DNA from 2 places in the Micromonospora sp. NPDC023966 genome. Region 2 is predicted to be linked to the other one. Evidence: predicted binding sites of a transcription regulator. Region 2 holds the regulator's gene; the other holds the start of a gene.
What was found. The regulator HrcA, encoded in region 2, represses chaperone genes, less so after heat shock. The targets are predictions, from matches to a motif close to GGTTNGCACNCTCNNNNNGAGNGTGCNAACC.
Positions count from the first base shown of each region.

Region 1: groES (co-chaperone GroES) is a predicted target of HrcA. The motif match lies at 2,346-2,376, and genes of this name have one in related genera.

Region 1 covers NZ_JBEZZJ010000053.1:2,433-6,836, reverse strand. The annotation lists gene AB0F68_RS33655 (molybdopterin-dependent oxidoreductase) at 1-58, opposite strand, end outside; gene groL (chaperonin GroEL) at 183-1,826, opposite strand; gene groES (co-chaperone GroES) at 1,897-2,211, opposite strand; gene AB0F68_RS33640 (helix-turn-helix transcriptional regulator) at 2,543-3,343, shown strand; gene AB0F68_RS33635 (DUF397 domain-containing protein) at 3,334-3,525, shown strand; gene AB0F68_RS33630 (methyltransferase domain-containing protein) at 3,692-4,404, shown strand, end outside.
Region 2 covers NZ_JBEZZJ010000018.1:34,933-39,336, reverse strand. The annotation lists gene hemW (radical SAM family heme chaperone HemW) at 1-1,206, shown strand, start outside; gene AB0F68_RS22360 (DUF4870 domain-containing protein) at 1,251-1,832, opposite strand; gene hrcA (heat-inducible transcriptional repressor HrcA) at 2,064-3,086, shown strand; gene dnaJ (molecular chaperone DnaJ) at 3,161-4,306, shown strand; gene AB0F68_RS22345 (16S rRNA (uracil(1498)-N(3))-methyltransferase) at 4,308-4,404, shown strand, end outside.

The DNA.
Region 1 (4,404 bases), on a different contig from region 2:
CGACGGCCGCCGCGGTGACCCCGGCCAGCGCGGCTCGACCGCGCGAGATGCTGCTCACGGCGACCAGTGTCGTCGGTCGGAGCGCGCGACCGCCAACCTCGTCACCGTTCCGTAAGCGGATACGGGTCAGGGCACACCGCCGGGTGGCGGTGTGCCCTGACGTCAGGCCGTACGGCGCGGGATCAGAAGCCCGGGCCGTGCTGGTGGCCGTGCCCGTGGCCGTGGCCGTGACCGGCGGCGGCCGGCTCGGCCTTCTCCGGCTTCTCCACCACGAGGCTCTCGGTGGTGAGCAGCAGGCCGGCGATCGACGCTGCGTTGGTGACCGCGTTGCGGGTCACCTTCACCGGGTCGAGGATGCCGGACTTGACCAGGTCGACGTACTCGCCGGTGGCGGCGTCGAGGCCGTTGCCCCACTCCTGGCCGGCGACCTTCTGCACCACCACGTAGCCGTCGTGGCCGGCGTTCTGGGCGATCCAGCGCAGCGGCTCGACCAGCGACTTGCGCACGATCGAGACGCCGACCTTCTCGTCACCGGTGAAGCCCAGGTCGTCGTCGAGCACCGGCAGAATCTGGGCCAGGGCGGCGCCGCCACCCGGGACCGTGCCCTCCTCGACCGCGGCCTTGGTCGCGGCGATGGCGTCCTCGATGCGGTGCTTGCGCTCCTTCATCTCGACCTCGGTGGCCGCGCCGACCTTGATCACCGCGATGCCGCCGGAGAGCTTCGCCAGCCGCTCGGCCAGCTTCTCCCGGTCCCACTCGGAGTCCGAGGCCTCGATCTCCTTGCGGATCTGGGCGACCCGGTCGGCGACCTCGGCGGCCTGGCCGCCACCGTCGACGACCGTGGTGTTCTCCTTGTCGACCACCACGCGGCGGGCGGTGCCGAGCACCTCGAGGCCGACCTGGTCGAGCTTGTAGCCCAACTCCGGGGCGACCAGCTCGGCGCCGGTCAGGATCGCCATGTCCTGGAGCATCGCCTTGCGGCGGTCGCCGAAGCCGGGGGCCTTCACGGCGCAGACCTTGATGGTCTTGCGGATCGCGTTGACCACCAGCGTGGACAGGGCCTGGCCCTCGACGTCCTCGGCGATGATGAGCAGCGGCTTGTTGTTCTGGAGAACCTTCTCCAGCAGCGGCAGCAGCTCCTCGATCGCCGAGATCTTCTGCGTGGTGATCAGGATGTACGGGTCCTCAAGGACCGCCTCCTGCCCCTCCACGTCGGTGACGAAGTTCGGCGAGATGAAGCCCTTGTCGAACTGGAGACCCTCGGTCACCTCCAGCTCGGTGGTGAGGGCGGAGCCCTCCTCGACGGTGATGACACCGTCGCGGCCGACCCGCTCCATCGCCTCGGCGATCAGCTCGCCGATGGTGGCGTCCTGCGCGGAGATCGTCGCGACGTGCGCGATCGACTCCTTGTCGGCCACCTCGACGGCCCGGCCGAGCAGCGCCTCGGAGACCTTGGCGGCCGCCGCGTCGATGCCCCGCTTGAGGCCGGCCGGGTTGGTTCCGGCGGTCACGTTGCGCAGGCCCTCGCGGACCATGGCCTGGGCCAGCACGGTCGCGGTGGTGGTCCCGTCGCCGGCGACGTCGTTGGTCTTGGTCGCCACCTCCTTGACCAGCTGCGCGCCGAGGTTCTCGTAGGGGTTGGTGAGCTCGATCTCCTTGGCGATGGTCACGCCGTCGTTGGTGATCGTGGGCGCACCAAACTTCTTGTCCAGGACGACGTTGCGCCCGCGCGGGCCGAGAGTGACCTTGACCGCGTCCGCGAGGGCGTTGACACCGTGCTCCAGCAGGTGCCGGGCGTCGTCCGAGAAGCTCAGGATCTTCGCCATCTGTATCCCTTCGAAGCGTCGTTGCCCCGGCCCGGCGAGCCGGACCGGGGCAACGACACTGATCGGTTGCTTACTTCTCGATGACCGCGAGGACGTCGCGGGCGGAGAGCACCAGGTACTCCTCGCCGGCGTACTTGACCTCGGTGCCGCCGTACTTCGAGTAGAGGACGGTGTCGCCGACCTTGACGTCGATCGGCACGCGGTTGCCCTTGTCGTCGATCCGGCCCGGGCCGACAGCGAGGACGGTGCCCTCCTGCGGCTTCTCCTTGGCGGTGTCGGGGATCACGATGCCCGAGGCGGTGGTGGTCTCGGCCTCGTTCGCCTGGACCACGATGCGGTCCTCGAGCGGCTTGATCGCAACCTTGGTCGCGGTAGTCACGGGCATACCCTCCTGGGGTACTTGGTGTCGTTGCCGGTCGGCACGCCGACCAGCGTCAATCTGCCACATGCCACCGGGCGGGGCCGTCGTCGCGGGTGCCGGTCCGCCTGGCGCTCAACCCCCGGACACCAGGGCCCGGGCGTTGGCACCCTCAGGGTGAGAGTGCTAATCGCAGGTTATTCCTCGGCTAGCACTCCGTCAAGGAGAGTGCCAACGCGCCGCACCTCGTGTCGCCACAGTTCCGCCACTCGTTCCCGCAACACGCCCGGAGCGCCTCGACGTGCGGTGACCGGATCCCTACCTTCCGGAGCCGAAGCCGTCGAGGAAGGAGGGCCGGATGACCCAGGTGCCGACGCTGACGTTCCTGCGTGACCAGCTCCGGCGGGCGCGGCAGGCGCGTGGGCTGAGCCAGGAGGAGCTGGGAAAGCTGGTCAACTACTCGTCGTCGCAGGTCAGCGCGGTGGAGACCGGCGAACGGCCGGTCCGGCCGGACTACGTGGCCCGGGTCGACGCGGTGCTCAAGACCGGCGGCCTCTTCGCCACCATGCTGGAGCTGATCCGGTTCCACGCCGCGCCGGACTGGTTCCGCCCGTGGGAGGAGATCGAACGGGAGGCAACCTCACTCCGCTGGTACGACCCCACCGTCATCCCCGGCCTGCTGCAGACCGAGGGCTATGCGCGGGCGATGCTCAGCATGGGCGGGGCTATGACGATCGAGGAGGTCGAGGCGAGGGTGGTGGCCCGGCTCGCCCGGCAGGCTGTGCTGACCGGCGACCAGCGACCACAGTTCGTCGCGGTGCTGGAGGAGCAGGCGCTGCGCCGACAGGTCGGCGACCGGGCCGCGATGCGCGAGCAGTTGGCGCACCTGCTGGAGGTCGGAGCCGAGCCGAACGTGCAGGTGCGCCTGGTGCCGGCCGGCTCCCCCTGGCACATCGGACTCGGCGGGCCGTTCATCCTGGCCCGCCTCGCGAGCGGCGCCGAGCTGGGCCACCTCGACAACCAACTTCGCGGGCAGACCGTGGACGGCCCGAACGACATTGCCACCCTCGGGCGGCGCTGGGAGACTGTCGCCGGTGAGGCGCTGCCATGCCGACAGTCCGCCCGGCTGATCGAGGAAGTGGTGACGACATGGACCTGAGCCGCGCCTCCTGGCGCAAGGCGTCCCGCAGCAACGCCAACGGTGGTGCCTGCGTCGAGGTCGCCGACGACCTGCCGGGCGTCGTGGCCGTCCGGGACAGCAAGGACCCGACCGGCCCCGTGCTCACCTTCGACCCGGCGAGCTGGCGGGCCTTCGTCGCCGCCGCCCCGGCCCCTCGCTGACCCCACCGTCGGGGTCCGGCCGCCGAGCGCGATCGATCGACTCCAGGTCGCCGACATGGCGGCATCCGCACACCCCGGACACCGCCACCCCGCCGAGCTGGAGTCGATCACGACCATCGCAGGGGTCCGGGCCAGCCGGAGCGGACGCTGCCGGGAGAATGCCCGCGTGGACCTGGATCAGTTCGCCGCCCTGCGTACCCCCGAGGGGTCGGCCGCGCTCGACGCGGCGGCGCGGGTGGCCGGCGGCGACCCGCTGAGGGCGGCGGCCGTGCTCCGCTCCGGCGGGGTGCCGGCGGGCCTCGCGGCGGCGGCGTTGACCCAGGCGGAGCTGCGCCGCCGCGCGGTCGGCAAGTTCGGCCCGGCGGCACTAGGCATGTTCTTCACCCGGGCGGGCCTGGAGCAGGCCACCCGGGGGGTCGTGGCGCGGCGCCGGGCGGAGCGACTGCGCACGGCGGGCGTCGCCACGCTCGCCGATTTGGGCTGCGGCCTCGGGGCGGACGCGCTCGCCGCGGCCCGGGCCGGCATCCGGGTGTACGGCGTCGAGGCCGACCCGCTGACCGCCGCGATGGCCGCCGCGAACGCCGAGGCGGCCGGGCTGGCCGACCGGTTCACGGTGGAGTGCGGGGACGCCACGGCGTTCGACGTGACCCGGGTGGACGGGGTCTTCTGCGACCCGGCCCGGCGGAAGGCCGGCACCGGCCGGCGGATCTTCGACCCGAACGCCTACTCGCCGCCCTGGGACTTCGTGACCGGGCTGGCCGGGCAGGTGCCGCACACGGTGGTGAAGGTGGCCCCGGGGCTGGACCACGCGCTGATCCCGGCGGGCGCCGAGGCCGAGTGGGTGAGCGTCGACGGCGACCTGGTCGAGGCCGCGCTCTG
Region 2 (4,404 bases):
GAAGGCGAACCCGTCCCGCGCGACGGGGCGCTGCCCGCTGCCGCCCGCCGCGCCGTCGGCGCGCGTGGCTTCGGGGTGTACGTGCACGTCCCGTTCTGCGCCAGCCGGTGCGGCTACTGCGACTTCAACACCTACACGGCGGCCGAGCTGGGCGGCGGGGCCGGCCGGGAGACGTACGCCGACACCGTGCTGGCCGAGCTGGCCCTCGCCGGCCGGGTGCTGGGCGACACCCCGCCGCCCCGGGTGGACACCGTCTTCGTCGGCGGCGGCACGCCCACCCTGCTCCCCGCCGACGACCTGGCCCGGATCCTCGACGGCATCGACCGCACCTGGGGGCTGGCCGCCGACGCCGAGGTGACCACCGAGGCCAATCCCGAGACGGTCACCCCGGAATCGCTCAAGACGCTGCGGGCCGCCGGCTACACCCGGATCTCGCTGGGCATGCAGTCCGCGGCCCCGGGGGTGCTGGCGATCCTCGACCGGCAGCACAGCGCCGGTCGGGCCACCGCCGCCGCGCTGGAGGCACGGGACGCCGGGTTCGACCACGTGAACCTGGACCTGATCTATGGCACGCCGGGGGAGAGCGCCGAGGACTTCGCCGCCTCGCTGGACCAGGTGGTCGCGGCGGGGGTGGACCACGTCAGCGCGTACGCCCTGATCGTGGAGGACGGCACCCGGCTGGCCGCGCGGATGCGCCGCGGCGAGCTGCCGTACCCCAGCGACGACGTGGCGGCGGACCGCTACCTGGCCGCGGAGGCGGCCCTCACCGCGGCCGGCTTCTCCTGGTACGAGGTCTCCAACTGGGCCCGCTCGGCGGCGGCCCGGTGCCGGCACAACCTGCTCTACTGGACCGGCGCCGACTGGTGGGGCCTCGGCCCGGGGGCGCACAGCCACGTCGGCGGGGTGCGCTGGTGGAACGTCAAGCACCCGACGGCGTACGCGCAGCGGCTGGCCGCCGGGGAGTCACCCGGCCTGGCCCGGGAGCTGCTCACCGCCGACGAGGCGCACATGGAGGACGTGATGCTGCGGCTGCGGCTCTCCGCCGGGCTGCCCCTGTCCGGGCTGGACGAGGCGGGCCGGGCGGGCGCCGAGCGGGCGCGGGCCGACGGCCTGCTGGACGCCGGCGCGTACGCGGCCGGGCGGGCCGTGCTCACCCTGCGCGGCCGGCTGCTCGCCGACGCGGTCGTCCGCGACCTGTTGCCCTGACCGGGCCCGGCCGGCTCCCGGAGGGGGAGCCGGCCGGGACGGGGTCACTTGATCAGGCTGGCCGACATCGGGTAGCGGTAGAGCTGCCCCTCGTTGGCCTTCACCCCGGCCAGGATGCCGAAGATGATGCCGATGATCATCGCGCCGAATCCGATCACGAAGCCGATCAGGATGCAGGCGAGGATCCAGCCGACCAGCGCGATGATCGACCAGATGAGCTGGAAGTTGAGCGCGGCGATCGCGTGCGCGCGGACGGTCGGCGACTGGTTGCCGCGGGCGAGCAGGGCGATCAGCGGGGCCACCCAGCCCAGCACGCCGCCGCCGACGAACATCCCGGCCGCCCCGCCGAAGTGCGCGACCAGGGCCCAGGTCTTGTCGTCGTTGTTGGCGTAGCCGGCGGGCGCCCCGTACGCGCCGCCGCCCGGGTAGCCGGCGCCCGGCGGGGGGTAGCCGCCCGGCGGATAGCCACCGGGCGGGGGATAGCCGCCCGGCGCCGGTGCCCCGGACAGTGGTGCGGTGGGAGGCTCGTCCGCCGACGACGAGCCGTACGGTGCCGACGGCGGGGTCGCCTCCGGCGGCGGGGCGCCGGAGTCCCCCGCTCCTGGAGGGCGAGGAGGTTCAGTCATGGACGTCACGGTAGGTCCCGCAGGCAAGGGCAGACCAGAGCGGGATCGCCCGGGATGTCCGGCTGTTCGACCCTGGCGGGTCGGATGTGCGGCGAGCCGCACCGGAGGTGCGTCGCTGATCATCGCGTCGGCGGGCACGCCGACGTAGACTGGCACTCGCTACAGTCGAGTGCCAGATGCCCGGCGGACGCCGCCCGCCGGTGCGGACGACGTGCGTCAGGAGGTGGGGAGATGGGTCTCGACGACCGTAAGCTCGCCGTGCTGCGCGCGATCGTCGAGGACTACGTCGCCACGCAGGAGCCGGTCGGCAGCAAGGCCCTGGTCGAGCGCCACCAGCTGGGCGTCTCCCCGGCGACCGTCCGCAACGACATGGCGGTGCTGGAGGAGGAGGGCTACATCCGGCAGCCGCACACCAGCGCCGGCCGGGTGCCCACCGACCGCGGCTATCGGCTCTTCGTCGACCGGCTCTCCCGGGTCAAGCCGCTCAGCCCGGCCGAGCGCCGGGCCATCGAGCGTTTCCTGGTCGGCGCGGTCGACCTGGACGACGTGGTGCACCGCACCGTCCGGCTGCTGGCCCAGCTCACCCGGCAGGTCGCCGTGGTGCAGTACCCCAGCCTGGCCCGCTCCAAGGTACGCCACCTGGAGCTGGTGCCGATCTCCACCACCCGGCTGATGGTCGTCATGATCGCCGACACCGGCCGGGTCGAGCAGCGGCTGGTCGAGCTGCCCGGGCCGGTCGCCGTCGAGGACGTGACCGACCTGCGCCGGCTGGTCAACGAGAAGCTGGTCGGCAGTCGGCTCTCCGACACCCCGCCGCTGGTGCAGGCCCTGGTCGACGAGTCCACCCCGCAGCTGCGCCCGGCCATGGCCACGCTCTCCAGCGTGCTGCTGGAGACGCTGGTCGAGCGGCACGAGGAGCGCATCGCGCTGGCCGGCACGGCCAACCTCACCCGCGGCGGCCTGCTCGACTTCCAGGGTTCGCTGCGCCCGATCCTCGAGGCGCTCGAGGAGGAAGTCGTGCTGCTCAAGCTGATCGGGGAGGCCGAGCCGAGCACCACCCGAGTGCTCATCGGCGACGAGAACGAGATCGACAACCTGCGCGCGGCCTCGATCGTCAGCACCGGCTACGGCCCGGGCAGCACGATCGTGGGTGGTCTCGGCGTGCTCGGCCCGACCCGGATGGACTACCCCGGCACCATCGCCACGGTGAGGGCCGTGGCACGCTACGTGGGCGAACTGCTGGCCCAGAACTGACCAGTCAGGGCCGTCGGCCGGCTCCGGCCGACGACCGGCGCAAACGCGAGACGAACATGAGGACACCGAACGCAGTGGCCAGGGACTACTACGGCATTCTCGGCGTGAGCCGGGACGCCTCCGACGACGAGATCAAGCGCGCCTACCGCAAGCTGGCGCGGCAGTTCCACCCGGACGTGAATCCGGACCCGGAGGCACAGGAGAAGTTCAAGGACATCAACGCCGCGTACGAGGTCCTCTCGGACGATCGGAAACGGCAGATCGTCGACCTGGGCGGCGACCCGCTCGCCCCGGGCGGCGGGGGCGCGGGAGGCCCGGGTGGTCCGGGCGGCACCGGCCCGTTCGTCGGCTTCCAGGACATCATGGACGCGTTCTTCGGCGGCGCCGCGGGCGGCAGCCGGGGCCCGCGGCCGCGTACCCGGCCGGGCGCCGACGCGATCCTGCGGCTGGAGCTGGACCTGAACGAGACGGCGTTCGGCGTCGAGGCGCCGATCACCGTCGACACCGCCGTGCTCTGCACCACCTGCTCCGGCGCCGGCACCGCGGCCGGCACCCACCTGGCCACCTGCGAGGCGTGCGGCGGCCGGGGCGAGGTGCAGTCGGTGCAGCGGACCTTCCTCGGCCAGGTGGTCTCCGCCCGGCCGTGCACGGTCTGCCAGGGCTACGGCACCACCATCCCGCACCCCTGCCCGACCTGCGCGGGCGACGGCCGGGTGCGCACCCGCCGCTCGCTCACCGTCAAGATCCCGGCGGGCGTCGAGGACGGCATGCGGATCCGGCTGGCCCAGCAGGGCGAGGTGGGTCCGGGCGGCGGCACCGCCGGCGACCTCTACGTGGAGATCCACGAGCGGCCGCACGACGTCTACTCGCGCAAGGGCGACGACCTGCACTGCCGGGTCACCGTGCCGATGACCGCCGCCGCGCTCGGCACCCGGCTGACCATCAAGACCCTCGACAGCGAGGAGACGGTCGACGTCAAGTCGGGCACCCAGCCGGGCAGCACGCTGCGGCTGCGCGCCCGGGGCGTGCCGCACCTGCGCGGCACCGGCCGGGGCGACCTCTACGTCCACCTCGACGTGCGGACCCCGACCAAGCTCGACGCCGACCAGGAGCGGATGCTGCGCGACTTCGCCAAGACCCGCGGCGAGGAGGTCGCCGAGCTGAGCAAGCAGGGCGGCTTCTTCTCCCGGATGCGCGACGCCTTCAACGGGCACGCCTGAGGTGTCCGCGCCGCTGTTCCTGGTCGAGGCGCTGCCGGCCGGTGACACGCTGACGCTGGACGGCCCGGAGGGGCACCACGCGGCCACTGTGCAGCGGC